3 regions of the Butyricicoccus sp. AM05-1 genome follow, and region 3 is predicted to be linked to each of the others. Evidence: predicted binding sites of a transcription regulator. Region 3 holds the regulator's gene; each other region holds the start of a gene.
What was found. Region 3 encodes HrcA, which represses chaperone genes, less so after heat shock. Its sites were predicted from a motif close to TGTTAGCACTCNNNNNNNNNGAGTGCTAACA; they were not measured.
Positions count from the first base shown of each region.

Region 1 (9,861 bases), on a different contig from region 3:
ACCCTGATGGAACGGATATTTCATATCCGGTTGGAGGTGTATGGTTTTACATGGGTCTCAAACTATAAAGGCAAAATAAACAGAGCCCCCGAGGTTTGAAGGTATTTCGTTTTGCATAGGTCTCAAGCTATGATCCAACACGGCATTATGTTTAAAGGCATCCTGTTTTGCATAGACCTCAAACGCAAAAAGCCAACCTAACGGTGGAGGGCAGGGCTCAAAAGCCAGTCCAAAAGACTTTTACATATAAGAGAAAGGTCTTAATCTTTCCGAGTAGCTTTGTTGTAATCAGCCTGTCCGGCCGCAATAACAGCGGTCACGCAAACAACCGTTGCTAAAAGACACAGGCCAGCAATAATGCCGATGATAAACAAAGAAATCGCCTCCTATATAAGCAAAAATGGTTGTGAATTTACAAGGTTAAGTAACTCAAACGCGCGTAGCGGACCAGGATAGCCGATAAAAGAGGTTTGACATAGGCTCAAACGATAATTTAACGCCCCTATGAGATAGGCAGGTCACTGGGAAGCCGCAATCAGGTAATTTACATAGGTCTCAAACGCACGACCGTTCAAAACGAAGACTGTATCACGTTTAGAGGTATCGGATTTTACATAGGTCTCAAATTAAGCGCGAACCTATGTTGGAATGCCGTCGGTTTTGGAGGTAAGTGATTTTACATAAGGACTCAAACAGGGCAGTAACAGTCGTCTGGAAATCGAAGAAATAGAGGTGTTTGCTGTTTTACATAGGTCTCAAACTGCAATCGTAAACCCTATTCTCTTTGATTTAGATGCAAGATAGGACTCAAACCCTGATGGAACGGATATTTCATATCCGGTTGGAGGTGGATAGTTTTACATAGATCTCAAACAGAAAAGATATGTGGACTAATCAGGTAAGAGTTTGAAGGTGTCCTGTTTTACATAGGTCTCAAACGGCAGGCACAGGATTGTAATAGGTTGGTGGTTTTAGAGATAGTTTGTTTTACACGAGACTCAAACAAATTACTGATTTGCGGTCTATTTTCCTTTGTTTTGGTTTTACATAAGTCTCAACATAGGTCTCAAACTTAAACTGTATTCGCAAAAACAGGTTTTGGAGGTGAGTGATTTTATATGGGACTCAAGCGTTATGTAGTCGCACTTCCAGCGCACGGCAAACGGCTGGTCTGTTACATCGCCGATAGAGATGGGTTTGGAGGTATATGGTTTCACATAGGTCTCAAACATTATGAAAACATATAACAACATCCCCTCCGTTTTAGAGGTGAGTCATTTTACATAGATCTCAAACGGCATTGAAAGAAGTTCGTCTTAGAAATGTTTGATTTTACATAGGTCTCAAGCTGTTAGCCAATGGCACAGGACACAGAGATAAGAGGTAGTTGATTTTACATAAAACTCAAACGAACGCAGAAAAGACAAAAATAATCGTGTTGTTTTAGATGTATTTTGTTTTACAGGCTCAAACGGCTGGTCTGTTACATCGCCGACAGAGGCAGATTTAAAGGTATCTGATTTTACATAGGCCTCAAATTTCCTTTCAGGGTTATTCGGGGACAATGTGAGGTTTTAGGAGTGTTTGATTTTACATAGGTCTCAAACGATGCGCCTATTACCGTCGTTAGGAGTCTTGTTTTAATAGTGTTTGATTTTACATAGGTCTCAAACGGGGAAGAGGTGTATTTTTTTCGCGCGCCAGGTTTGGAGGCGAGTAATTTTACATAGGTATCAAAAAATGATCCTTTTAGAGATGTAGGTGATTTTACATAGGTCTCAATTATCGAGATATTTTCCCCTGAGAGTGATTTGGAGGCATTTGTTTTGCATGGATTGTAAAAAATAGGACTCAAATGACCGGTCTGAACGGTGATAATAAGGTAAATGATTTCACATAGGTCTCAAACTATAGGCAAGCTATAAGAGGATGATAGGAGTTTTGTTGGTATGTTGCATTACAGAGGGCTCAAATTATGTATGAGGTATGGGACGAAAAGAATTTTTAAGTGTGAGTAATTTTACATAGGTCTCAAACAATTGCCGATGCCGTTGCAAGTGAGGATAGATTTTGGAGGCGTTTGATTTTACATAGGTCTCAAACAAGCGAATGGCCATGCTCAGCTGACCGCATGTTTTGGAGATGTGCGATTTTACATAGGTCTCAAACGATGAACTACCGCCAAAGAAATCAACAGCGGTTTTGGAGGTAAGTCATTCATAGGCACTCTCGTTAGGATTGCGGTCAAATAATCCCATAACAGTTACCTCCTGTTAGATATCAATCAGTGTTGCATTTTTTAGGATTTCAAAGTTTGTACGAGAAGGAAGAATGAATCGACTGATTTCGCCTGTTTCTTTATCAATGGCAATACCAGCATTGCCGAATTTAGGCTGGTCTTTCTTTCCGGCATATACAATCCAAATCTTTTTTGCATCGTATACTTTGGTTAGTTCCTGTTGGCCTTTCTCGGCATAATACTTTCTCGCAATCTCTACTGCAATATGAAAATCAATCATCTGTTACCCCCCCTTACGACAATCCAATAATAGGCACTCTCGTTAGAATTGCGGTCAAATAATCCCATAGCAGTTACCTCCTTGTTCTCCCTGAGAAATACTCGTAAATCGGTTTGAAGGATGGCGCTTTAATTTCCTCCGTTTCGGTCAGGTAAGAAATATACGCATCTTTAACATCGTCCAATAGCCCGCTGTGCTTTACATACGATTCTGTCAAGATGTCTAACTGTTTGGAGAGCGTCCGCTTACGAACAAAATCTGTCTTTCCTCCAGCATTGGATAAATCAGCAAGTGAAGGAAACTGTGATGTTATCGACTTATACAAATCAGAAGACGATGCTATGACAGATTCCTCATTGACAGAATATATCACATAGCTGAAACTCTGGTTTGATCCATCCAGGTTGCTTCTCTCAGCAATAAACACAACATACGCACGAGTAGAGTGCGTCACAAAGAAAGTATCCTTCAGACTCAGGGAATACCCTTTAATCGCAAACTCGCTGCTGTTATATACTCTTTGCATAATCTCATTTATCATAGACATATCACTTCCTCCTTTCTTTTGTTCTATCTGGCCCGCCTTACTCACGATTGAAGTCACGAGTGTGCGGCGGGTAAATTATCAATTCTCGATGATCTGAAGAAGAGTTTTGGAGGTGTTTTACATAGGACTTGAACGATCACATATTTTCGTGGAGACATTCATCGCCGCAATAACAACGCATCGCAAGTGTACCTTTACTATGACGGTTGATGATTTCACATGCCGTATGCGTGGGCATCTCTATAATCCAGAATCCATTGCGGAAATAGCTCTTCGGCGGAAGATAACCGAATTCGAAGAGATCTTGTTTAATAGTCTCAACTTCAGCTTCGGAATCACACATACTTAAAGGCCAAATGACCAGTGTGTTGCGGTTAGCGAAATTAGACTTTAGATATGAACGAAGCATATCGTCAACGGTTACATGTTCAAGTTTCATAATAGCCCTTCTTTCTTTAAACGCAACATTTGCTTTGTAATTATTATACCATATTTCAGTGAAAAAGCAAACAATTGTTCGATGCCCGGACTTATGCAGTTTTTGCATTAGCGAAAGGGAAGTGAACTGTGATATACTACAAAATTTGCGCCAGAATCGCTAGTATGGCAGGGGACAAGTGGTTCGGAAAGAACCCTTACTCTTACCCGTACCGTACCTCATACGCCGTCTACACGTCGCTGCAGCCTATTCCATTTTGCACTTAGCAGGGTTGACATTGGTATGGTATAATGCAGGGTTTGGGCACTTTTTTATTTGTCCGGAGCAAAAATAGTCTTCAAATAAGAAAGAGAAAAGAGGTGTGAAAAATGAGAAAAATGGTCTATCTCCCATATGTTCGTTTTGATCAGGAAGGAGAAGGTCGAGGCTGGCATGGAACAGAGTTCATGCCGGACTATCTCTATTAGGTTGCGGATGCTTGATACTGCGCAGGTGGAATACCGGAAACTGAGCGAGGTTCATCTGCAGTGTCGTGTAGACGATAAAACGATGGGGTTTTAACGTGTCATTTGTATGGTTTTTAACGTGTGGAATACAAGCAGTGATACCGTAACGATAAAAAATCAATAAATGACACGTTAAAAGTGCCAGTAATGACTTTTCTCATTGCTGGTGCTTTTTTCTTTGCCCACAGGAAAGGAATCGGCAAGGGAATGTATGTGTTCCGAAAAATGATAAAGAAATGAAGAATCGGATCCGCAGGCGAAGGGCGGCTTGCGGCAAAAGAAAACCTCTGCTCAAAATGAGCAGAGGGGATCTTTTGATTTTAAGCAATAACGTTGTATTCCAGAATTAAGCCGCGCTTCTGCCGGTCGTCAAGGTCAGCAATAGCGGCATCAATACTGGGAAATAAGCAAGGGCAGATATGACCTTTGCTAAGATTCACGAAGCTGTACATGTTTGTTCCCTTGTGGGGGAGCAGAAGTACGTCCAGCGTTTCGTTGCGCTTGAAAATGCAGAAATGCATAGAGAAGAGCCTCCTTTACTTGGTTTCGTTGATGGTAAGCAGCTCTTCGACCGTCTTTTTCTGCCGGCGAAGAAAGCCGAGATAGAAACCGTCAGAAACGGAAAATGTGATGAATGCTGCGTGCAGCAGAAGGGCTCCGATATGTATGAGAAGAGCTATAATCTCTGCGATGTTCATATTTTTTGATGCGTAAAAGGCATAGGCGGGATTGGCAAGCAGCAGATAGAAGTCCCACAAGATAAACGCACTAACCGGAATCAGAACGAACGATAAGACAATCCAAAAGCGGGTGTCTTTCTTAAGAGCCTCATATAAATGCAGAATATCGGCGTGCTTGGTTTCCAGTTCCTCGCGCGAAAAGCGGGAATAGTAATCCAAGTCACATAGTTTCTGGTGCTTGATGAATTCGGCTGCGCCGTTTTCATCGGACTTTGATGGTATATTGCTAGGCATAGGCGATAACTCCTGTAAATCGAGGTAGTTCTTGATAAAAAGAAAAGGAAGACCCTAAAGAGCCTTCCTTATCGAAAGTGTCGGTAATGAAATCCTCATTACCGGCACTTTTTTATTTGTCCGCAGTAAAAATAGTCCTCAAATAAGGAGGAAAAAAGGTGTGAAAAATGAAAAAATGATCTATCTCCCATATGCTCGTTTTGAGCAGGAAGAAGGAGAAGCAGAGGGCAGCGGCTGGTACTTTACGTAGAATAATGCCGAAACTGGAGAAGGTAAAGGCTGGCACGGAACAGAGTTCATGCCGGATTGCTTCTTTGAAACGAACTGCGAGTGCGGCGAACCGGAAACAAAGTTCTTTGACGTGCATATCAATGAGCCGATCGAGCAGTGGAGTTGGCCGGAACCGCCGGATGACGATGCGTTCACGAACTATGGCTCGCTGGATGAGTTTGTAGCGAATAATTCGCAGAAGGTGTTCCGCATTGTTGACCTCAATAAAGAAGCACAGGACTGTCCCTGCATGATCTATGGTCGCCTGAGTACGATGATAGAGCTGGCGGATAAAGGCGCTCTGCTGGGCATTCAGGTGCTGCAGGAGAGCGATGATGGCAAGCTATATGATACGGATACGCTGGAATACTATAAACTCAATGAGATCCGCCTGACAAGCTGCGAGATCCGCCTGACAAGCTGCCAAGAAGACATGGGATATGCGTTTTACCCTCTATCCACACCAAATTTAAAATAGCCCATCTCGTCGCAAATCTTGACAAAATCCGCAAAAACCGATACAATATAAAAGCTAAAAAGGAATTTCGGCTCCTGCTCTGACGGCGGGAGCCTTTTTGGAGGAAAACCATATGCAACTCACATTATGCTGCCCGACCCTGTTCGGGCTGGAGGGCATCGTCGCGGATGAGCTGCGCTTCGGCGGCAGGCTGACCGACGTGCATGCGGAAAACGGCCGCGTGCTGTTCACCGGTGACGAAAACACGCTTGCATGGGCGAACCTGAACCTGCGGTGCGCCGAGCGTGTGCTCATCCGCATCGGCACATTCAAAGCCAAAACGTTCGACCAGCTGTTCGAGGGCGTAAAAGCACTCCCGTGGGAGCAGTTCATTCCGGCGGACGGCGCATTTCCGGTCAAGGGTCACAGTCTGGACTCCGCGCTGCACTCGATTCCGGACTGCCAGAAGATCATCAAAAAGGCAGTCGTATCGCGCCTGGGCGCGAAGTACGGTCAGACCTGGTTTGATGAGATTGGTGAAAAGTATCAGATTCAGTTCGCCATCATGCACGATGTGGCTGAGCTGTACCTCGATACCTCGGGTGCCGGTCTGCACAAGCGCGGCTACCGCGCCAACAGCAATGCGGCGCCGCTTCGTGAGACGCTGGCGGCGGCTATGGTCAAGCTGGCGCGCTGGCGCGGGCGCGATCCGTTCCTCGACCCGTTCTGCGGCTCGGGCACAATTGCGATTGAGGCGGCCATGATCGCGCAGCGCCGTGCCCCCGGTCTGCTGCGCCGCTTTGACGCGGAAAAGTGGAGCTGCTTTGACAAGTCGGTCTGGCAGCAGGCGCGCGAGAGTGCGCTCGACTTTGCCCAGCCGGACGCAAAATTCGATATCGTCGGCAGCGACATCGACCCGGACTGCGTGCAGCTGTCCATCGAGAACGCGCGCAAGGCCGGTGTAGCGAACACGGTGTTCTTCGAGCGCGCGGACGCGACCAAGCGCGATTACAGCGGTGCAGGCGTACTGTTTGCCAATCCGCCGTACGGTGAGCGTCTGCTGGACTTGCAGCAGGCGGAAAAGCTGTACGCCGACCTCGGCAGAGCGACAAAAAACAGCCCGATGAAGCAGTATCTGCTCAGCTCGGACCCGTTGTTCGAGCGTTGCTACGGCCGCAAGGCGGATAAGCGCCGCAAGCTGTATAACGGCATGATCAAGTGCGAGCTGCATATGTATTTTAAAGACCCGTCTGCATCAAACAGGGGAGAGAATAAGCACTCCGACCGACCGTCTGCTAAACGGTCGGCAAAACGCTGAGCAGTACAGGGCACTGTTCATAATTTGTTTAGAAAATTTTTGTGAAAATTCCGGATTACCCCCTTGCATATTGCGGCTCCTTGGTGTAAGATAATACTCGAAGTTAGCACTCGGGTAATTTGAGTGCTAACCCCCAACATTGTAAAATCTTATTTTTCATAGGAGGAATCCATTATGAAGCTCAAGCCCCTTTGCGACCGCGTAGTTATCAAGATGGTCGAGGCGGAGGAGACCACCGCAAGCGGCATTATTCTTACCGCATCCGCACAGGAGAAGCCCCAGGTTGCTGAAATCATTGAAGTAGGCCCAGGCGGTGTTGTTGACGGCAAGGAAATCAAGATGGAAGTTCAGAAGGGCCAGAAGGTCATTACCGGCAAGTACACCGGTACTGAGGTTAAGCTGGACGGCGAGAAGTATATCATCGTTCGTCAGAGCGACATTCTGGCAATCGTAGAGTAATTTTCAGGAGGTAATTCATCATGGCTAAGCAGCTTATTTACGGCGAGGACGCGCGCAAGGCTCTGCAGCGCGGTATTGATCAGCTCGCTGATACCGTTAAGGTAACCATCGGTCCGAAGGGCCGCAACGTTGTACTGGATAAGAAGTACGGCGGTCCGCTGATCACCAACGACGGTGTTACCATTGCTAAGGAGATCGAGCTGGACGACGCTTTCGAGAACATGGGCGCACAGCTTGTTAAGGAAGTTGCCACCAAGACCAACGACATCGCAGGCGACGGCACCACCACCGCTACCGTTCTGGCGCAGGCTTTCGTTCGTGAGGGTCTGAAGAACGTAGCAGCAGGTGCAAACCCGATGGTAATGCGCCGCGGTATCTCCAAGGCAGTCAAGGCTGCTGTTGCAGCAATCGCTGAGAACTCCAAGAAGGTTGACGGCACGGGCGACATCGCTCGTGTAGGCGCTATCTCCTCCAGCTCTGACGAGATCGGCACCCTGATCGCAGAGGCTATGGAGAAGGTTTCCACCGACGGCGTTATCACCGTTGAGGAGTCCAAGACCGCTGAGACCTACTCCGAGGTTGTTGAGGGCATGCAGTTCGACCGCGGCTATATCACCCCGTATATGTGCACCGACACCGAGAAGATGGAAGCAAACCTGGATGATGCTCTGGTGCTGATCACCGATAAGAAGCTGTCCAACATTCAGGAGCTGCTGCCGATCCTCGAGCAGGTTGTTAAGGCCGGCAAGAAGCTGTTGCTCATCGCTGAGGACGTTGAGGGCGAGGCTCTGTCCACCCTGATCGTAAACCGTCTGCGCGGCACCTTCACCTGCGTAGCTGTTAAGGCTCCGGGCTTTGGCGATCGCCGCAAGGATATGCTCCGCGACATCGCAATCCTGACCGGCGGTACCGTAATCTCTGAGGAGGTTGGTATCGAGCTGAAGGACGCTACCATGGATATGCTGGGTTCTGCCCGTCAGATCAAGGTAACCAAGGAGAACACCACCATCGTTGACGGTGCTGGCGACAAGCAGGCTATCGCAAACCGCGTTGCTGAGATCCGCGGCGCAATCGAGCGCACCACCTCTGACTTCGACCGTGAGAAGCTGCAGGAGCGTCTGGCTAAGCTGGCCGGCGGCGTAGCAGTTATCAAGGTTGGCGCTGCAACCGAGACCGAGATGAAGGAGCAGAAGCTCCGCATCGAGGATGCACTGAACGCAACCCGCGCAGCTGTTGAGGAAGGCATCGTAGCAGGCGGCGGCGTAGCTTATGTAAACGCTATCGCAGCGGTTGAGGCTCTGGCTGCAGAGGCAACCGGCGATGAGAAGACCGGTATGCAGATTGTTGCACGCGGTCTGGAAGCACCGATGAAGCAGATCGCTGCCAATGCAGGCATCGAGGGCGCAATCGTTGTTGATAAGGTTAAGCACGCTGACAAGGTTGGCTACGGCTTTGACGCTGCAACCGAGACCTACGGCGACATGATCGCAAACGGCATCGTTGACCCGACCAAGGTAAACCGTTCCGCACTGCAGAATGCAGCATCCGTTGCTTCGATGGTTCTGACCACCGAGAGCCTGGTTGCTGATAAGAAGGAGCCGGTTCCGGCTGCTCCGGCTGCTCCGGATATGGGCGGTATGTACTAAGAAGTACCGAAAAATACTGAAAACGCTGGAGATTTTAAGGGTTAAAAGGCAAACTTGTGATAATCGTCAGTGGAAAAGCATCAGATATGTAAAAGACCGATGTCTGCATTTTGCAGGCATCGGCCTTTTATGTTGTCGAAAAATTACAGATACAAATGTGCTTAATGTATTCTTCAAGAGGCTTGAGACTTACCCGGAAATGAAAACAGAGCGCTTCACAGCAGTGAAACGCTCTGTTTTTGTATGAGTATCATCGGACTTGCGTGCTCCGGAGCTTCATGCGGCATTGTTCGGAAATCCGGATGAAGCAGTTCCGCGGCAGCCGGAGATTATTCGTACAGCGGGAACTTCTCGGTGAGTGCCAGAACGCGTGCGGAAATCTCGTCCTTCTTCTCATCGTAGTGATAGATGCAGTCTGCAATGCAGTCCGCGATGATCTTCATCTCTTCCACGCCCATGCCGCGGGTCGTAGCGGCCGGGGTGCCCAGACGAACGCCGGAGGTGATGAACGGGCTGCGCTTCTCGCCCGGAACGGTGTTCTTGTTGGCGGTGATGTGAACCGAATCCAGACGCGCCTCCAGATCCTTGCCGGTGCACTCCTCGTCGGTCAGATCAACGAGCAGCAGGTGATTGTCGGTGCCGCCGGAAACCAGCTTGACACCGCGTGCCTGCAGCTGTGCAGCCATAGCCTTGGCATTCTCAACGATCTTGCGTGCGTACTCCTTG
Region 1 is NZ_QUDG01000001.1:182,508-192,368, forward strand. Features, by position in the region: gene DW088_RS01040 (hypothetical protein) at 2,274-2,519, opposite strand; gene DW088_RS01045 (hypothetical protein) at 2,593-3,066, opposite strand; gene DW088_RS01050 (hypothetical protein) at 3,203-3,505, opposite strand; gene DW088_RS01055 (hypothetical protein) at 4,332-4,532, opposite strand; gene DW088_RS01060 (hypothetical protein) at 4,548-4,985, opposite strand; gene DW088_RS01065 (hypothetical protein) at 5,284-5,733, shown strand; gene DW088_RS01070 (THUMP domain-containing class I SAM-dependent RNA methyltransferase) at 5,846-7,030, shown strand; gene DW088_RS01075 (co-chaperone GroES) at 7,205-7,489, shown strand; gene groL (chaperonin GroEL) at 7,510-9,135, shown strand; gene glyA (serine hydroxymethyltransferase) at 9,465-9,861, opposite strand, start outside.
Region 1: DW088_RS01075 (co-chaperone GroES) is a predicted target of HrcA. The motif match lies at 7,132-7,162, and genes of this name have one in related genera.

Region 2 (9,861 bases), on a different contig from region 3:
CGGCATTGTCCATATCGTTTTTGAAATCCTCGTCCAGCGTATTGATCGACCAGGAAACCGTGACCTTTCCCAGTTCTTTCAGAAGGTCGATATCACGGATTACCAAGTCTGACTTGGTGCAGATAAGAATTTCCGCCTCGCTGCCCCGGAGCTGCTCAAGAAGTTTTCGGGTGTTCTGAAACTGAGCCTCCTGGGGCAGATAGCCATCGGTCACAGAACCGATGACTACGCGCTGCCCTTTGTACTTTTGCGGATTTTTGATTGCCGGCCAATGCTTCACATCCAGGAATGTACCCCACGGTTCGGTGTGCCCGGTAAATCGCTTCATAAACGAGGCGTAGCAGTATTTGCAGCTATGGGTACAGCCCACATAAGGATTGACGGAATAGCCGCCCACTGGCAGGGTGGATCTTGTCATAATATTTTTGGTTTCTACATCCTGAATCAGAATGCTACTATCTTTCACTTCCGCCATGTCTTCTGTTCCTCCAATACCCGGTAAAAAGCCGGGGGAAATTCTTGTACCATATGTGTTTCTCCCATGATAGGAAGTAGATCTTCCTTCATGAATACAGGGATGCCAAGCGCATGGGCCTGATGTGTCAGGTTACACACCCATTCCGGTTTCGATACGGATTTACCCTTCCTATGTCCGGTCTCAGTCCCAATGACGATCCACTCAATTCCGGTAAGGTCCACCATGCCAACATCATCAAACATAGGTTCAAAGGTCACATGATAGTGTCCGCCATGGATATGCTCCCGCAAAGTCCGGATACGGTTTTTCTCTTTACTGGAGGTAACAGTTACACCAAACCAAGCATTTTCTAGGGTAGTGGAAAACACAATATCCTCCGGTCGCTTGGTCAAAAACAGATATTGGTGCTGCGGATTTTCAGTCATTTTGTCAAATATCTGTTCCCGCCACTCTGGCTTCCAGTGGGAAAAATCGCTCATGCCGGTGAGCAGAAAATTCTGTGGGCGCTTTTTCTCCATCAGCCGCAGCTTATTGGGAAAAAACTCCGGCTTTTCAAAGTCGTCGATCATGTGAAACCGGCGGACATTGTTTCTGGCATAGCAGTAGCTGCAACCAATAGTACAGCCGATCACCAGATTCATGTTCTGAATACAGTCTTTAATACAAACAGCCACCGCTAACGCCTCCTTTCCGTTTTAAGATTTAGCCTTCTACCGCAGGCGCAACTTTCCCGAAGCCGTTCCAGGCATACAGCCCCTTCTTGTCCTCATCGCCCAGGAACTTGTCCACCTGACAGATGTGCAGGATATGGTCGCCAACTTCCACCGACTGCTGCAAGGTAGCCACCATCGCCAGCCGGGTGTCCGCCGGAATCTGGATGTCGCTGCCCTCCACAGCCATCATCTCGATGTTGTTAGCGGCCACCTTGTCGGTCTCGGCACCGGTAGATGCTCCACAGGCCATTACTGCGCCTGCCAGACTCTCACCGGGAACAGTGACAATGACTTTGCCGGTCTCACACACACGCTTACCGGTGTGGGACTGTTTGCTAGTGGCGAAACCCACCATAGGCGGATTGAAGGAGAGGTAAGACACAAAGCAAATGGGAGCCAGGTTCGTAGAACCGTCCTCCTTTTTAGAGCAGATCAGTGTCAGCGGATTGGGGGAGGTCAGAACAGTAGCCTCCATAATGTTCAGTTCTTTCATAAAATTCAGACCTTTCCAAGAAAATTCAGTCGTTGACTGCATGGTCAACCAGTGATATATTTATTATATCTAATAGCAATTTTTGTTCAAGTACGCAAATTATTTGTACCTGGTATCAAAAAATATACCGCAAAAGACGAGGAACGATCCAATTATGACTTATGAAGAATTCAAAGAAAAGGTTGGCAGTGTCATTCTAACCGACGAGGGAAACTGCCCGGTCACGCCGGTGGTTCAAATGCTGCAGGGCAAATGGAAGCTCCAAATTCTATATGAGCTGTGCATCAAGTGCCCCATGCGGTTTGGGGAACTGAAAAAAGTTCTCAAACCCATTACCAATACAGCCCTGACCAACGCCCTGAAGGAACTGGAAGCGGATGAATTGATCCAGCGCATCCAATATAATGAAATGCCCCTACGGGTGGAATACTCCCTCACCGAGAAAGGACGGGATCTGTTGCCGGTCTTTTACGCCATTTCCCAATGGGGAATGAAATATATACCATGATTCTAACTATATTAATCTGCAAGATAATAGCCGGGAGACATTGACAACTTGAGTCAACTTCCCGGCGTTTTATTTTCTGCATTTTCTACTGCTGCAAAGGATTCAGGAAGCAACCTGATTCATGAGAGTTGATAACTCCCACCGCCTGCAAATAGGCATAGATGATTACGGTCCCCACAAACTTCATGCCTCGCTTTTTCAAGTCTTTTGAGATAGCATCCGATAATGGTGAGCTGACCTTGTCTACTTCTTGGATGATTTTTTCATCTGTCCAATGCCATAAGTATCGGTCAAAACTGCCCCACTCTTGCTGTATCTTTTGAAACACTTGTGCGTTGACCACTGCAGCTCGTATTTTCAGCCGGTTACGGATGATTCCAGAGTCAGCTTGCAGAGCCGTCAATTTTTCTTCGCTATAAGATGCCACCTTCCGTAAATCAAACCCGTCAAAAGCACGGCGAAATGCTTCTCGTTTATTTAAGACACATTCCCAGGTGAGGCCTGCCTGAAAATTCTCCAAAATCAACATTTCAAACAGCAACTGGTCATCGTGGACCGGTCTGCCCCATTCCTCGTCATGGTATCGCAGATAAGTGGTATTAGTCGAGCTCACCCAATGGCATCGAATCTTTCCATCTGTCCACTGCATTCGTATCGTCATTTTGAACTTGCTCCGAAATCGTTATGCCTCGCACGCCTCCCGGAGAGCAGGCAGCAGCTCGTCCAGCCGCCCGTCCAGACCGAAGGACTTTTCTTTGATATTGTCCGTAATGTAGATCTCACCAAGATTGAGGGTCACATAAGTGGCGTTTGGCTCGCTGGCCACCAAGCGCATCATCGGGGCCTTGATCAGCTGATTGCGCCAGCCAATGCCCAGCTCCAAAACCACCAGTTTCTTCCCGTGGTAGGTTTTCAGAAAGTTTTGGAACCGTGCCTGGGCAGCGGTATCCGGAATCATTCTCTGACCCGCACCCATGTGGATGTCCATGGGACCGCCGCACTTGGGACAGCGCGGCACCAATTCTGTAGGCACATGGCCGCTTTGTTCGGCAGCCGATAATTTTTCTGCCACCTCCAGACTAGGATAGATGGTGTCGTGGCAGGGGCGGGCACACTGCATAGTAAACCAGTTGCCCTCAATCTCATAGATTTTCGACGGATCGAAGTCACACAGTTCAAAGTGACCTTCTCCGTTTGATGTGACGACAAAGTAATCTTTCTCTCCCACAATGGCCTTCAAATCGTTCATCACCGGCGTAGGCTGGTACTGCCCGCAGTAATGATGGATGAGTCGGGCCCAGAAGGCCCATTTTTCCTCCTCGCTGGGCCATCCAGCCATCATGCCCTGCAAAATACACCCAAGGCCGTATTTCCGTTTAAAATCCCCAAACAGTCTTTCAAAGGCCGCATTATCCGCAAACAAATGCAGTCCTTCGGTGATGGACAGTCCGTTACTGGCCCCGATCAAGATAGCGTCCGCTTCTCTGAATTTTTTCGCAATAGGGTTCCAATCAATCATATTCGTTCGCCCCTTTCTATTTTATGTTTGCTGCGATGGAGCGCTCCTGCCGGAGGGCAGCTAGAGTTTCCACCAAATCTCCTTGCAGATACAGGCTGCGTCCCCGCAGATGCTCTGGCCTATGAGATGCCTCTCGATTAAGACATGCATAAAAGACGTTTTCGTTTTTGGCAGTAAGTTCCCAGAAGGGTAGTTTGATGATACTGGGCGTCATCTCACCCACGCCAAGTTCCAACAGCAGGACTTTTTTGTCGGACTGATCCATTATCCAGCGTCGCAGGAATCTATGGTAGCGGTGCAGGCTATCCTGCCAGAAGGTTCCCTCCAGAAAGGTATCATCTCGTACCCAAGGCACCAGCACCCGCCCGCAATCCGGGCAGCGAGGAACAGCTTCCTCCGGCAGGCGCACCCCCACCAAGCGACCGGTCAGTTCCTTTACCAGTTCGCGGTTTTTCCAAATATCATCCCGGCAGGGCTGGCTGCATTGGCAGTAGCTAAAGTCTCCCTGAAAGGCGCAAATTTGTTCCTGGGGAAATACCCGAAAAAACTGCTGATCGACATTAGTGGTCAGCACAAAGACCGGTTTATCTGCAACAAGCGTTTGCAGATCCAGATAGGGCTGCCCCGTAGGGGCTTCCCACATGAAGCGGATATATTGACTGTAATATCCCCACTGCTCTCCATAGCTGGAAAAGCAATGGTAGAATCCAGCCAGCGGAGAGGTAAAGCCATACTGTTCACGAAAGGGAGCCAATGCCTCCGAAAATGCCGGGGACCAATGGTAGTGGTCGTATCCAGCTGCGCTTGACAGGCCGGAGCCGCCTCCGATCACAACGGCATCTGCTTGAGCAATACGCTCGGCAAGTTCCTGAAGCGCCGCTTGGTTTCCAACCCTCATTGATCGTTATCTCCGCTTTCCATGGTGTTCCGTGCATCCCGCAGCACTTGAGCAATGTCGGCCACAATGGTCATGCCCTTATCCTCCAACTGCTTGGGCAGGAAGTCATATTTGTCGTTGACAGCAATATATCGAGCATGGGGAAAGCTGAGGGTCATGTTCCAGAAAGGTTCTTGGATAAACATGGGAGTCATTCGACCAACGCCCAACTCCAGGAACAGAATTTTGCTGTCTTTGTGTTCCAGTACGTAGCGAGAAATTTTTTCGTACTGTTCTTCATATTTCTTTCCTTGCAGGAAATTCCCATATCCTCGCACCCAGGGGAATGCCTCACCGCCGCAGTGGGGGCATTGGGGAATAAGATCCGTGAGAATCTTCGTGCCATCCCCCATAGCGGCTACCATATCAGCCACCGGCTTTACCGCATCCCAGGTGTCATCGGTACAGCAGGCGGCACACTGGAAGAACCGGTGATCTCCCTGGATCTCCGCCACCTTCTCCTCCGGGTAGAGTTTGACAAACTGGGTATCCTGATTGGTGGTGAGGATGAAGAAGTCCTTGCCTTTCAACAAAGCGTCTAAATCCAAATAGGAATGACGCACAGGTGCGGTCTGGGTGGTGTGAAGGAATGTGGCGAGATACCCCCAATACTCTTCCCTTGTCTTCCAGGGGTGCATCATCCCTGCAAAAGCACCTTTGAAGTGGTACTTCTCCGCAAAAGGCCGGAAGTATTTCCGGTAGGAGTCGTTGTCCTCGTAGTAAAAATCTCCGCCACCGGCAGCGGACAGACCGGAGGCCCCGCCCACTACCACACAGTCAGCTTCCTTTACCTCCTGTACCAACCGATTGATCTGTTCGCTATACGACAGCGGCTTTTTGTCAGTCAGCTGATAAGGCGTACTGCCGGAAGCATAGATATGATAGTACTTGGAATAATTCATCTGTGCCTGCATGACCAAATCATCATAGAAGTTCATTGTCATCATTCCTTTCGAGCGGGTGTTATTTTTATTATTACTACAACTCATATTAGCATTTGCTTGCGCCGCTGTCAATATGTTGTTATAATAAAAATAACATCAAAAAGGAGATTTGCCATGAAATACCCCACCCGGCTTAGCGATGCCGTTCATATTTTAGCCTTTATCGCTCTGTACCCAGACTGCGACCTGACCAGCAACAAACTGGCAGAAAGCGTTCAAACCAATCCTGCCTATGTACGCCAGCTCATGTCCGCCTTGCGGAAAGGAGGGCTGCTGGTCAGCGTGAAGGGACATCCTCGGCCTGCCCTGGCTCGTGAGCCGGAGAAAATCACTCTGCTGGATGCCTATCGAGCAGTAGAGGGCAACAAGCCTCTGCTCCATCAGGACATCCACACCAATCCTGCCTGTGGCGTGGGTGTAAATATCCAACTGGTGCTGCGGGATTTTTACTTGGACATTCAAAAAACAGCGGAACAAAGAATGCAAGAAATCACGCTGAAAGATGTGCTGGAACAATATCACATGAAGTTGGAAGGGATGCCCTTGCAGCGTTTATAACGGATCGATTTTCAGAAGCTCTTCCATTTGGGACAAAAATTCTTCTGAACGGGAAATACAAGACCTCCTTGCGATTCTATACTGAGAACCAGAGAGACCTATGCCCCGTATGGGTATTCTGCTTTCCAGAAAAGGAGGTTTCAAATATGCAGGAAAAGTACAATGTCACAGGCATGACTTGTGCGGCCTGCCAAGCTAGGGTACAAAAAGCGTATCCAGCCTGACCGGCGTGCAAGAATGCAATGTCAATCTGTTAAAAAACAGTATGGTGGTGACTTACGACGATAAAAATGTAAACAGTGGGCAGATTATCGCCGCTGTAGAAAAGGCAGGCTATGGCGCATCCCTACAGCAGGTCAAGGGAAACTCGGCTGTACAGGCTGTCTCCTCGGTGGACACGGCAAAAAGGAATATGAGGCGATGCGCCGTCGAGTAATCTGGTCCTTTGTATTCACTATCCCTTTGTTCTATATCTCAATGGGACATATGTTGGGCTGGCCGCTGCCGAGTGTCTTTCTGTGGACGGAAAACTCCATAGTCTACGCCCTGACCCTGTTTTTGCCGCTTCTGTCACTACGGAATCTCCCGTACAGAAGATTTCCGTAAAGCAAACAACAATGAAGCAATCGAATGGAGGAACTACTATGAAAAAAGAACTGATGAGCGAAGGAATGATGTGCCAGAACTGCGTCAAGCATGTCACCCATGCCCTGAAGGGTATCCCTGGTGCGTCCCATATCCAGGTAAGTCTGTAGGACAAAAAGGCCACTGTTGAGGTTCCGGAGTCCGTTACTGACGAAACCCTGAAAGCGGCAGTTACCGAGGCGGGCTACGAAGTCACGGAGATTATCCCCCATGAAAGCTGATAAGGCTCACATAACCCGTTCCATTAAGATTGCCAGAGGACAGCTGGTTACATAATAATAGACAGTGGGCCGGCCAAATCTGAATGGCCGGCCCTAAATAAATTAAGGAGGAAACCAATATGAAACTTGGCATTATTCGTTGTATGCATACAGAGGATTGCTGTCCCGGAAGCCGGGATTTTCGGACAATCCGAGAGAGAAAAGGCGCTTTTATGGGAGAGGACGATATTCAGTTAGTGGGCTTCATCAACTGCGGTGGCTGCCCCGGAAAAAAGCGGTGCTAAGAGCCCGTTCTCTGGTAGAACAGTGTGCAGACACCATTGCCTTTGCTTCCTGTATCAGCAAAGGGACTCCCATTGGTTACCCCTGTCCTTTTGCCAAACGTATGCGGAAGCTGGTGCAGAAAGAGGTAGGCGATGGTGTCCGTATCTTGGATTACACCCATGACGCTGGACCTGAACCAGAAACATCTCAGAAGTAAAGTTTTTCCCTCCGGCCTATGGTAAAATAGACTTCAAGGAGGAGTGCTAAATGGTTCAGAACCACTTACCCCACGACCACGAACAAACTATCGAGCAGGAACTGGAACATATACCCAGCGTAGAAAACTTTCAAACCGTAGCCGATATTTTCAAGCAGCTGGGGGATGGCAGCCGTATTCGCATTTTTGGGTTACTTTGCCACTGTGAGGAATGTGTTATCAATCTTTCGGCCATGGTAGATATGAGCAGTCCTGCAGTTTCTCACCATCTCAAGCAGTTGAAATCAGCAGGTCTGATCGTTAGCCGCCGGGACGGAAAAGAGGTCTATTATAGAGCTGCCGATACCGAACCGGCCCAAAATTTCCACCACATGATTGAGTGGCTTGTAAAAATCGCCTGTCCATCGCAAGTAGAAACACAGAAAGGAACGCCATGAAAAAAGAAAAATCCAAAGTTATCGCTCAAAAACTCCAAAAGATTCCAAACGGCACCCTCGCCTTGAAGCATTGTCGGGCTGGTGGAACAGATAGCACACTCTTTGGAGAACAGTTTCGAGCGGTTACCGCTGGAAAAGGATGTGTGGAGGCATATGAAACTTTTCCTGGAATAGAGGTATCCTTCAATGTTTTTCTTGCTTCAGAGGTCAAGTTTCGGCACGATGCTTCGGATTCTGTTTTGGAAATTTACTATTGCCGCAGTGGTCGCGTGGGTTGGAATATGCAAGGCGGTACTGCCGTCTATTTAGGTGCAGGTGATGTGACTGCGCACAGTATGGCCTGCTGCGCGGATTCCGCCATGATGTTTCCCCTAGGATATTCAGAGGGGATTTCCATTTCCGTGGATCTGAAACAGCTTTCTTCCATTTGCCCGGAAGTTTTAAAGAATGCCGGTGTAGAGGCAGACCAGTTACGGGATCGATTTTGCTCCGGGAAGCCATCCGCAATCCCGTCCTGTTCCGATTTAGAGCATATTTTTGCCCCACTCTTTTCTGCTCCTGTGTCCGTTCGAATTTCCCTCTTGAAATTGAAGGTGCTGGAAATTTTGATTTATTTGAGCAACATGAAATCGGAGCATAAAGAACTGACTCAATACTTCTCCCAGCAAACCGAATTGATAAAAGAAATTCATCAACAGTTGACAGAGCACTTGGATCAGCGATTTACGATTGCTGAACTTTCCAAACAATATTTGATAAATACCTCTACTCTAAAGGAAATATTCAAGGCAGTCTACGGCCAGCCTATCGCCACCTATATGAAGGAATTTCGGGTGCATCAGGCTATGAAATTATTGCGGGAAACAGATGCCTCCATCGCTGATATTGCCAACCAAGTGGGATACAAAACTCAGGGAAAATTCTCGAAAGCATTCAAGGATGTAGTACAGGTGTTACCGACAGAGTATCGAAAAATGCAACATTAAAAATGATTTTGATTAAGAGTGGTTGTTCATAGCAACCACTCTTTTATTATCAATTCGGCCATTTTCATGCTTTGAAATTATAGTATTAGTAGAATAGGAAACGGTTGATAGCAAGCAGGGCTTTCGTGACAGCAGAGATCCTGATGGACAGCGATGAAGTCCTTCGCTACACCTATGAATATGGATACACCGCCGAACAGATTGCCAGTGCGATGTCCACCGACATCAACCTGGTTGCGCTGAAGGTGGCGCACCTGGCCATCCTTGGTTATAATCTGCACGCACTGGAACATAAGAGCAACTTTTTGAAATAACGTATCTTCGAGGAGCCTTGACCGGCTCCTCTTTTTGTTGCAAATTGTGCAGGCGGCGCTTGCATAATTATCAGCCTAACATCTGCATGTGATAGAACTTCACTTTTCCTCGAACGGCAGTCCCGGATCAATGCCGACTTCTTCCCACATCACACCGAATGGTGCGCCGCCATCTGTATAGCCTGCAATAAAGGCAAAGCAATCATCGCAGTCCTCATACAGTTCTGCCAGCCGTTCCCGTTCTTTCGCTTCCCGCTCCATTCTCCGCTGCCGGAGCCGCTGTTCTTCAGCCTGTTTAATCTGGTCGAGCTGCTCCTGTGTATAATTGACCCCCAGCTCCTGCAAATCTTTAGCTGCCGTCACAGCATCCACATGAAAGCGTTCCCGGTAATGCTTGTTCATCTTTTTCGGTGAGCAGGTATAGGTGAGCAGCCACTGCTTGCCTTTCCGGAGGCGTGCTTCCTTTCGCTCAGCCTTCGTCAGTTTCTTTTTCTTTGCCATTTGCGGAATCTCCCGGATTATTTGCTGATGACTTTGAGTTGGAGTTGCGCTTTTTCGGTGCTGTCAGCTCATGGCTCAAAGAAAGCAAATCTTTGATGGCATCATCCAGTTCCGGTTTGCCAAGCT
Region 2 is NZ_QUDG01000013.1:15,350-25,210, reverse strand. Features, by position in the region: gene DW088_RS13880 (radical SAM mobile pair protein B) at 1-475, opposite strand, end outside; gene DW088_RS13875 (radical SAM mobile pair protein A) at 463-1,152, opposite strand; gene DW088_RS13870 (flavin reductase family protein) at 1,181-1,684, opposite strand; gene DW088_RS13865 (winged helix-turn-helix transcriptional regulator) at 1,839-2,192, shown strand; gene DW088_RS13860 (DNA-3-methyladenine glycosylase I) at 2,278-2,853, opposite strand; gene DW088_RS13855 (NAD-dependent protein deacetylase, SIR2 family) at 2,875-3,660, opposite strand; gene DW088_RS13850 (NAD-dependent protein deacetylase, SIR2 family) at 3,728-4,609, opposite strand; gene DW088_RS13845 (NAD-dependent protein deacetylase) at 4,606-5,586, opposite strand; gene DW088_RS13840 (Rrf2 family transcriptional regulator) at 5,707-6,150, shown strand; partial or broken gene DW088_RS16795 (cation transporter) at 6,365-6,586, shown strand; gene DW088_RS16435 (heavy-metal-associated domain-containing protein) at 6,795-6,905, shown strand; partial or broken gene DW088_RS13825 (CGGC domain-containing protein) at 7,136-7,497, shown strand; gene DW088_RS13820 (ArsR/SmtB family transcription factor) at 7,548-7,934, shown strand; gene DW088_RS13815 (helix-turn-helix domain-containing protein) at 7,931-8,920, shown strand; gene DW088_RS13810 (hypothetical protein) at 9,046-9,234, shown strand; gene DW088_RS13805 (hypothetical protein) at 9,334-9,735, opposite strand; gene DW088_RS13800 (MmcQ/YjbR family DNA-binding protein) at 9,704-9,861, opposite strand, start outside.
Region 2: DW088_RS13845 (NAD-dependent protein deacetylase) is a predicted target of HrcA. The motif match lies at 5,587-5,617, and genes of this name have one in related genera.

Region 3 (9,861 bases):
GACACCACGACCGGCATTTCCGCCGAGGAACGCGGCTTTACCTGCCGCAAATGTGCGGATATCCACACCAAGCCGGAGGAGCTCCGCCGTCCGGGACACGTTTTCCCGCTCGTCGCACGCCGCGGCGGTGTGCTGACCCGCAACGGCCACACCGAGGCGACTGTCGATCTGTGCCGTCTGGCCGGACTCGAGCAGTGCGGTCTGTGCTGTGAGATCATGCGCGATGACGGCACGATGATGCGCACGCCCGAGCTGATGGAGAAGGCCAAGGAGTGGGGACTCAAGATCATCACCATCAAGGACCTGCAGGACTACTGCCGCCGTCATGATAAGCACGTTGTCCGTGAAGCCTGTGCGAAAATGCCCACCCGTTTCGGTGAGTTCCGCATCTACGGCTACGTCAACGACCTGACCGGCGAGCACCATGTTGCGCTCGTCAAGGGCGAGATCGGCGATGGCAAGAACCTGCTCTGCCGCGTACACTCCGAGTGTCTGACCGGCGATGTGTTCGGTTCCCGCCGGTGCGACTGCGGTCAGCAGCTTGCGGCAGCCATGCAGCAGATCGACAAGGAAGGACGCGGCGTGCTGCTCTATATGCGCCAGGAAGGCCGCGGAATCGGTCTGATCAACAAGCTGAAGGCGTATGAGCTGCAGGAAAAGGGCTTCGATACAGTCGAGGCAAACGTAAAGCTCGGCTTTGCGCCCGACCTGCGTGAATACTGGATCGGCGCTCAGATTCTGCAGGACCTCGGCGCAAAGGAGCTGCGCCTGCTGACCAATAATCCGGAGAAGATTTATGGTCTGGACGGTTTTGGTGTAGAGATCACCGAGCGCGTGCCGATCGAGATCGCACCGCAGAAGGACGACGCGTTCTACCTCAGAACCAAGAAAATTAAGATGGGTCACCTCTTTAGTGAAACATTGTAATCAATCTATCCCGCAGGGCGGGATGACCTCACCTCGCCCTGCAATATATCTGTTCACCATATTGAAAGGAAGATTTTAAGATGAAGGTACTCGAAGGCAAGTTAGTAGCAACCAAGGGCAAGTTTGCAATTGTTGGTGCACGTTTCAACGAATTTATCGTTTCCAAGCTGATCTCCGGCGCGGAGGACACACTGGTACGTCACGGTGTGGACACGGACGACATCACGCTCGTATGGGTTCCGGGTGCATTTGAGATTCCGCTTGCGGCGCAGAAGCTGGCGCAGAGCGGCAAGTATGATGCAGTTATCTGCCTCGGCGCAGTCATCCGCGGCTCGACCAGCCACTACGACCTCGTGTGCAACGAGGCTGCCAAGGGCATTGCACAGGTCAACCTGCAGACCGGCGTACCGGTAACGTTCGGTGTGATTACCACTGAGAACATCGAGCAGGCCATCGAGCGCGCAGGCACCAAGGCCGGCAACAAGGGCGCAGATGCAGCGATTGCGGCGCTCGAGCTGGCAAACCTGCTGCCGCAGATCTAAAATTGTGCAAAAAATGCTCTCTGATGATTCAGAGAGCATTTTTATTTACCATCCTCAATTCTCCATTTTCCTCCTGCAGACGAAAAACCACCCGAGAAAATCCCGGGTGGTTTTCTTTATTCTACCGAGCCTTCTCCGCCCATGAGCGCGGTCAGCTTCTCAATCCGCTCCAACGGGAACGGCGGGAACGCCACCGGCTTCATGGCGATGGACATCAGCTTCATCGGGTTATCGTCCGCCGCTGCGCGGTTAGAGTGCAGTACACCGCACCTGCGGGCACGACCGGACGGCCGCACACCCTGCAGGTGAAGCTGTCGTCGCAGGCATGCGTTTTGTAGTAACCCTTTTGATATTGCTTGCGTTTATTCTTCCAATTCATAGGAATTCCTCCTGAAAAGTCGATATTTTTCGTCTTTTGGGGAGGTGGTTTACGGATTCCTGTACAGCCGACCTCCCGGTCAGCGCACAAGCTCCAGTTTACCGAATTTGTTCAAAAAGCAATGCTCCTTTAATTATTTATCCTTGAGTGCGTCCTTTACCTTATCCCAGAAGCTCTTGCGCTTTACCTGATTCTCGTCTGTGGACGTTTCCTCGAACTCACGCAGCAGCTTTTTCTGCTTTTCGGACAGGTTCTTCGGCACCTCGATGTTTACGCGGACATACTGGTCGCCGCGACCGCGGCCGTTGACATTCTGAATGCCCTTGCCGCGCATGCGGAACGTCGTGCCGGTCTGCGTGCCTTCCGGAATCTTGTACTCGATGCGGCCGTCGATGGTCGGCACCTGCAGCGTATCGCCGAGTGCGGCCTGTGCGAACGAAATCGGAATATCGACATGTACATCCGAGCCGTTGCGGGTAAAGATCGGATGCGGACGGATGGCAACCGTTACGAACAGATCGCCTGCGGGACCGCCGTTCACGCCTGCATTGCCCTGACCGCGCTGCTGGATGGACTGACCATCGTCGATACCTGCCGGAATGTTGACCTTGAACTTGCGGGTCTTGCGGACACGACCCTGACCGCCGCACTTCGGGCACGGCTTCTTGATGATCTTGCCGGTGCCGCGGCAGTTCGGGCAGGCGCCCTGCGTCTGGAACATGCCGAGCGGCGTGCGCTGGGTCTGCGTTACCACACCGGTGCCGCGGCAGTTCGGACAGGTCTCTGCCGTGGTACCCTTTGCGGCACCCGTGCCGCCGCAGTCGTCACAGGATTCGATGCGCTCGACCGTGATCTCCTTTTCACAGCCGAATGCGGCTTCCTCGAAGGACAGGATCACCGTCTGACGGATGGATTCGCCGCGCTGCGGTGCATTACGGCGGGACGACCGTCCGCCGCCAAAGCCGCCGCCGAAGAACGAACCGAACAGGTCGCCCAGATCGCCCATATCAAAGCCGCCGCCGAAGCCACCGGCACCGGCACCGCCGCCGTAGCTCGGGTCAACGCCGGCAAAGCCGAACTGATCGTACTTAGCGCGCTTCTCCTTGTCGGACAGCACTTCGTACGCTTCGTTTGCTTCCTTGAACTTATCCGCAGCCTCCGGATTATCTTTGTTGAGGTCCGGGTGGTACTTGCGCGCCAGCTTGCGGTATGCCTTTTTCAGCTCATCATCACTTGCGCCCTTCTGTACGCCGAGCACTTCATAATAATCTCTTTTATCAGCCATAAAAAATCATCCTATACACAGGGATAGGCGCACCGAAGCGCGCCTTCTCTTAGTGAGGAGATAGGCGTGAGGAGACAGGAGTTTTGATACCGTGCAATCTCGCTGCACTCTGCCGAAAACCGGCAGCCATAACTCCTAACTCCTACTTCCTAACTCCTATCTGTTATTACTTGTTGTCGTCGTCCTTGACCTCGGTGAAGTCAGCGTCTACGAAGTCGCCCTGCTGACCGCCCTGAGCGCCTGCACCCTGAGCGCCGCCCATGTTCGGGTCGCCCTGCGGTGCCTGCTGCTGATAGATCTTGCCGGCCAGATCGGAGAACTTCTTGGACAGACCCTCGGTTGCAGCCTTGATCATATCGGTATCGGTGCCCTTGAGTGCTTCCTTAACCTTTTCAATCTCAGCCTGAACGCCTGCCTTCTCATCTGCGGACAGCTTGTCGCCCAGATCGGTCAGTGCCTTCTCGGACTGGAATACCAGCTGCTCAGCGTTGTTGCGAACCTCAACTGCTTCCTTGTTCTTCTTATCCTGCTCAGCGTACTGCTCAGCCTCGTGCATAGCCTTGTCGATCTCATCCTGAGACAGATTGGTGGATGCAGTGATGGTGATCTTCTGCTCCTTGCCGGTGCCGAGATCCTTTGCGGATACGTTTACGATGCCGTTTGCGTCGATATCGAAGGTAACTTCGATCTGAGGAATGCCGCGCGGTGCCGGAGCGATGCCGTCGAGGGTGAAGCGGCCGAGGGTCTTGTTGCCTGCAGCCATCTCGCGCTCGCCCTGCAGAACATGGATCTCAACCGACGGCTGGTTGTCAGCTGCGGTGGAGAAGGTCTGGCTCTTCTTGGTCGGGATGGTGGTGTTGCGGTCGATCAGCTTGGTGCATACGCCGCCGAGGGTCTCAATGCCGAGGGACAGCGGAGTTACGTCGAGCAGCAGTACGTCCTTGACCTCGCCGCCAAGTACGCCGCCCTGGATGGATGCGCCGATTGCTACGCACTCGTCCGGATTGATGCCCTTGAATCCTTCCTTGCCGGTGATGCCCTTAACAGCCTCCTGTACAGCCGGGATACGGGTGGAACCACCGACCAGCAGGACCTTAGACAGGTCGGAAGCGGACAGACCAGCGTCGCTCATTGCCTGACGAACCGGGCCCATGGTGCGCTCTACGAGGTCTGCGGTCAGCTCATTGAACTTTGCACGGGTCAGGGTCAGCTCGAGGTGCTTCGGACCGGTAGCGTCAGCCGTGATATACGGCTGGTTGATGGAGGTCTGGCTCATGCCGGACAGCTCGATCTTTGCCTTCTCAGCAGCTTCCTTCAGGCGCTGCATAGCCATACGGTCGTTCGACAGGTCAATGCCGTTAGACTTCTTGAACTCGTCAACCATCCAGTCGATGATGCGCTGGTCGAAGTCATCACCGCCGAGGTGGGTATCACCTGCGGTGGACAGAACCTCCAGAACGCCCTCGCCGATGTCCAGAACGGATACATCGAACGTACCGCCGCCGAGGTCGTATACCATGATCTTCTGCTCGGATTCCTTATCTACACCGTAAGCCAGTGCAGCAGCGGTCGGCTCGTTGATGATACGCAGAACTTCCAGACCTGCAATCTTGCCGGCATCCTTGGTAGCCTGACGCTGCGAGTCGGAGAAGTAAGCCGGAACGGTGATGACCGCCTGATTTACCGGCTGGCCGAGGTATGCTTCTGCGTCAGCCTTCAGCTTCTGCAGGATCATAGCGGAAATCTCCTGCGGGGAGTACGGCTTGCCGTCGATGTTTACGCGGTAGTCAGTGCCCATGTGGCGCTTGATGGAAATAATGGTGCGGTCTGCGTTGGTTACAGCCTGGCGCTTAGCGACCTGACCGATCATACGCTCGCCGTCCTTAGAAAATGCAACAACAGACGGAGTGGTGCGCGCACCCTCAGCGTTAGGGATGACTACGGCTTCGCCGCCCTCCATAACAGATACACAAGAGTTCGTCGTACCAAGGTCAATACCAATGATCTTACCCATAATAAATACACTCCTTAAATGATAGGATTTTGTTTACTTTAATTAGTAGTTAGTAATCAGTTTGCAACCTTCACCATCGCATGGCGAATAACCTTATCGCCAATCTGGAAGCCCTGCTGGAAAGTTTCCGCGATGACATTCTCACCGAGGGTTTCATCCTCAACGTGCATAACCGCGTTGTGGAAGTTCGGATCGAATGCGGTGCCTGCAGCAGCGTCGATGACGGTGACGTTAATGCCCTTGAGGCTTTCGGTCAGCTGCGTCATGGTCAGCTCGACACCCTTTTTATATTCGGTGTCGGCAGTCTCTGCCTTGAGCGCCCGCTCGAGGTTATCGTAGGTCGGCAGCAGTGCGGTTACGGCGCGGCTGACGGCATCGGTGTACGCCTGCTCGCGCTCGCGCTGGCTGCGCTTGCGGAAGTTATCGTACTCCGCCGCCATGCGGAGATAACGGTCGTTCAGGTCGTTATACTTGGCTTCCCAGTCCGTCGCGGGCTTCGCTTCAGCCTTGGCGGTCTCCTCTGCGGGAGCCTCGGTCTTTACCTGCTCCTGCTCTTCCGCCTCCGGCTTTGTCTTTTTGCTCATGTCGTTTTGTGCCTCCGTTTACAGGAAATCAGTGATTTCCGTCTTTTTCATCTAAAAATGTCTCGGCGATCAGTTTGTTCAGCCCTTTTGCGAAGCGGCTGAGCTGTGCGGACAGCTTGGCGTAATCCATGCGGGTCGGACCCACGATGCCGATCGCGCCCTGGCCGATCTTGCCGATATCGTATTTTGCGTAGATCGCCGAGGTTTCACTCAGCGGGTTTTCGCCGTTTTCCGGTCCGATGAAGAACTGGATGCCGTCGATCTTGCAGGTGGCCGGCAGCAGGTGCTTGCGGTCATCCTCCATGTAATCGAGCAGCGTCTGCGCCTTTTTCGTATCGCGGTACTCCGGAAAACGAAGCAGCTTGCTGGCACCGTCGAGGTAAACCTTCTGGTCGCTCAGCTCGGTGATCAGCTCTGCGATGTACTCGGCTACCGGAGCGAGCAGCGCGGTCAATCCCGCGGCGCGGCGCACAATGTCGAATCGCTCGGCGGTGATGCTCGAGAGCGGCAGTCCGGTCAGCGTCTGGTTGAGTACATAGGTGAGCAGCTCGGCCTCATCCTTGGAGACCTCAGCCACCGTGCGGACCATTTTGTTCTTGACCGTGCCCGAATCCGTAACTACTACGATTACGAAATTCATCTTATCGACTGCGATGATCTCAAACTGCCGGATGGCGATCTGCGTCATGGCCGGTGTGATAGCAACCGACGCGTAATTCGTCAGACTGGTGAGCAGCTTGCCGGCCTCCTGAATGAGGTGGTCAAGCTCGCGTACCTTGGTAAGCACGCTGTTCTGCAGTGCGTTTCCGTCCTCCGCATTGTCGGCCGGACGCTCCATCAGTTCATCCACATACAGTCGATAACCCTGCGGTGAGGGGATTCGTCCCGCAGAGGTGTGCGGCTTTTCGAGGTAGCCCATGTCCTCCAGTTCACTCATCTCATTGCGGATGGTGGCGGACGAGAACGGCAGCTCGTGTCCCTCGGTCAATGCCTTGGAGCCAACCGGTTCAGCCGTGCGGATGTAATCGCCGATGATGGCTTTGAGTATTTGCTTTTTACGTTCCGAAAGCTCCACCGAAGCAGACTCCTTTCTTTCGGTTGTTAGCACTCCATCTCCCCGAGTGCTAAACTTAATTTACCACCACATACGGACAAAGTCAAGTGCTGTTTGTGAACAATTTATGAAATGATGGTCGGAATTTTATCACACTCGTCTGCCGAGTGCTGAAATGCCAATTTTCACCGTATGAAAAATGCTCTGATTTGGTCGTTTTTCCTTGCGTTCGCGTCCACGCAGTGATAGAATTACTATGAGAGAGACAGGCAATCGTTCGATTGCCGTAGAGAGAAAATCCGCTCTATAAAAAGGAGAACAAACATGAAGGAAATCAAAGTTGGCATCGTTGGTTTGGGCCGCCTCGGTTCGGTGCACGCGCAGAATCTCGCGTTCAAGATTCCCGGCTGCAAGCTGGTCGCTGCCTGCTCGCTCGTGCAGAAGGAGCTGGACTGGGCAAAGGACTACCTCAAGGTAGAGTACACCACCACGGACTACAAGAAAATGGTTGACGAGGCAGACATCGAAGCTGTCGTTATCGTCTCCTCCTCTCCGGAGCACTGCTGGATGATCGAGTACGCGCTCGATGCAGGCAAGCACGTCTTCACCGACAAGCCGCTCGGCTGCTCGCTTGAGGAGTGCAAGCGCGCTGAGGCTGCCGTTGAACGTCACCCGGACAAGATCTTCTTCCTTGGCTTTATGCGCCGCTACGATCCGTCCTATGCGGATGCAAAGGCACAGATCAACGCAGGCCGCATCGGCAAGCCGTATCTGGTAAAGGCTACCGGTCTGGACCCGGAAGCACTGGTCGAGAGCTGCATCAAGTTCTCCAAGACCTCGGGCGGTATCTTCATTGACGCGGCTTCGCACGACATTGACCTGATGCGCTGGTTCCTCGGCGGTGAGGTTACCGAGGTTTACGCCGCGGGCACCAACTTCAAGCACCCCGAGTTTGCCGAGAACGGTGACACCGAGACCGGCATGGCAATGCTCAAGTTTGACAATGGCACGGTCGCTTTCCTGCACGTTGGCCGCACTGCACCGCACGGCTACCACACCGAGACCGAAATCGTCGGCACCGAGGCGCATATCCGCGTTGCCGGTGTACCGTGGAAGGACCGCGTTATGGTATACGACCAGTACGGCGCCCGTCAGGAGATCATCGAGAACTTCCCGCAGCGTTTCGCAGAAGCATACCTGTTGGAAATGGTCGACTTCATCGACTGCATCCAGAACGACCGCAAGCCCGAGCTGACCGTTTACGACGGCACCAAGGCTACCCTCGTTACCTACGCGATTACGGATTCGTTCCACTCCGGCAAGCCGGTTCAGGTACAGTATTAATATATTGTAAAATCGCACAAAAGCAGAGCCGAAAGGCTCTGCTTTTTCTTGCACATTTCCATCTTCTCTGCTATGATAATGGAAAGGAGGTAGAGTCTATGACGAATGCTAACCCTAATGCTCCCGCGTACCGCTGGCTGCTGCTGTTCTGGCTGTTCAATGCTCTGAATGTGCTGTTCAGCGTGATCGACCTGCCGGTCGTATTGTTCAGCGGTGAAGCCGGTCAAATCACGTTATCTAATATTCTCGCACTCGCTGCCGCAGTCGCACAGTTTTATCCGTTCTATCAGCTCGGCAAGCTGTCCGACCGTCTGCACCGCGCCTTCACTGTCAACATTATCAGCGTCTGCGCAGCCGTTGTCGGACTGATCTCGCTTCTGATCGCGCTGACCGACCGACCGCCCTATAACTCTGCCGCGGTCATCGCGGTGATGAGTCTGGTAGTCATGGCGGGCGTGATTTGCCTGTACGTTTCCCAGTTCTTTCTGTATACCGGATTGGAGGCGCTTCGCGCGGAACGCGGCTATGATTATCCGTCCCGCCTGATCCGACTGTGCTTTTTCGTGCCGCTGATCTGCGATATTGCCGCCGTCCTGCTGGACAGCGCGCTCAAAACCTCGATTTCGCTCTTTTCTAAGTGTTTCTGCCTGATCGTGCTCGGACTGTTCGTCCGCGCCGCTCGCAAGAGCGAGATTGCATAACTGCGGCACGAGATCATGTCGCCCATAAGATATCAAATACTTCTGCAAACGCGAAAAAAGACCGCCTAAGCGGTCCTTTTTCTTTTATATGAGAGATTATTGGTAGAGAGCAGGTTTATCCATCATCTCAATCGGCAGGAACTGATTCGTGCCGCGGGAACGGTTGAGCGTGTCTGCTGCAACGCAGGCAGCGTAGCCGTCCCATGCGGACGGACCATCCGGCTCACCCTTCTCCTCGAGGGTCTTGACCCAATGGGTCAGCTCAATGTCATAGGCTTCAATAAAGCGGTCCTTCCAGTCGGTCAGGATCGGGAACGAACGGGTCGCGTTCGATCGCTTGACAACCGCATACGGATCAGGCAGGTTGACTGTGCCCTTCTCGCAGACGACCTGACACTGGATGTCGTAACCGTAAGCGTCCGCAACCTGAACCTCTACGTCGATGCGCGCACCGGACTGGGTTTCCAGCAGCACGATCTGCGGGTTGTCATAACCCTTGGTAGAGCACGCAGACTGGCGCACCTTGAGCACCTGACCGCTCTTATACTCGTCACCGAGCAGCCAACGACAGATATCCAGCTCATGGATTGCAACGTTGGAAACGCCCATCTCGGTCTGGAAGCCATCCGGCTGAGATACGTTGCGGTGGCACGCGTGAATCATCAGCGGTGCACCCAGCTCGCCGGAGTCGATGATGCGCTTCATCTCGGCATAGCCGCGGTCATAATGGCGCATAAAGCCGACCTGCACCAGACGCTTGCCGTGTGCGATTTCTGCGGCGATGATCTTCTCGCAGTCCTCTGCGTTCTGCGCCAGCGGCTTCTCGCAGAACACCTGCTTGCCCGCTTTGAGAGCCTCGAGCACATAGCCTGCGTGGCTCGGGTCGGACGAGGTGATAACGACCGCCTGCACCTCCGGTGCTGCGATCAGCTCCTCGCCGGTCTTGTATGCCTTCATGCCTTCATACTGCGCTGCAACCTTAATCGCAGCTTCTTCAAAATAGTCTGCACAGGCAACAACCTGACAGCCCG
Region 3 is NZ_QUDG01000004.1:72,489-82,349, reverse strand. Features, by position in the region: gene DW088_RS07750 (bifunctional 3,4-dihydroxy-2-butanone-4-phosphate synthase/GTP cyclohydrolase II) at 1-927, shown strand, start outside; gene ribH (6,7-dimethyl-8-ribityllumazine synthase) at 1,008-1,469, shown strand; gene DW088_RS16735 (hypothetical protein) at 1,690-1,848, opposite strand; gene dnaJ (molecular chaperone DnaJ) at 1,982-3,133, opposite strand; gene dnaK (molecular chaperone DnaK) at 3,300-5,147, opposite strand; gene grpE (nucleotide exchange factor GrpE) at 5,204-5,731, opposite strand; gene hrcA (heat-inducible transcriptional repressor HrcA) at 5,760-6,806, opposite strand; gene DW088_RS07715 (Gfo/Idh/MocA family protein) at 7,110-8,129, shown strand; gene DW088_RS07710 (hypothetical protein) at 8,228-8,830, shown strand; gene DW088_RS07705 (Gfo/Idh/MocA family protein) at 8,927-9,861, opposite strand, start outside.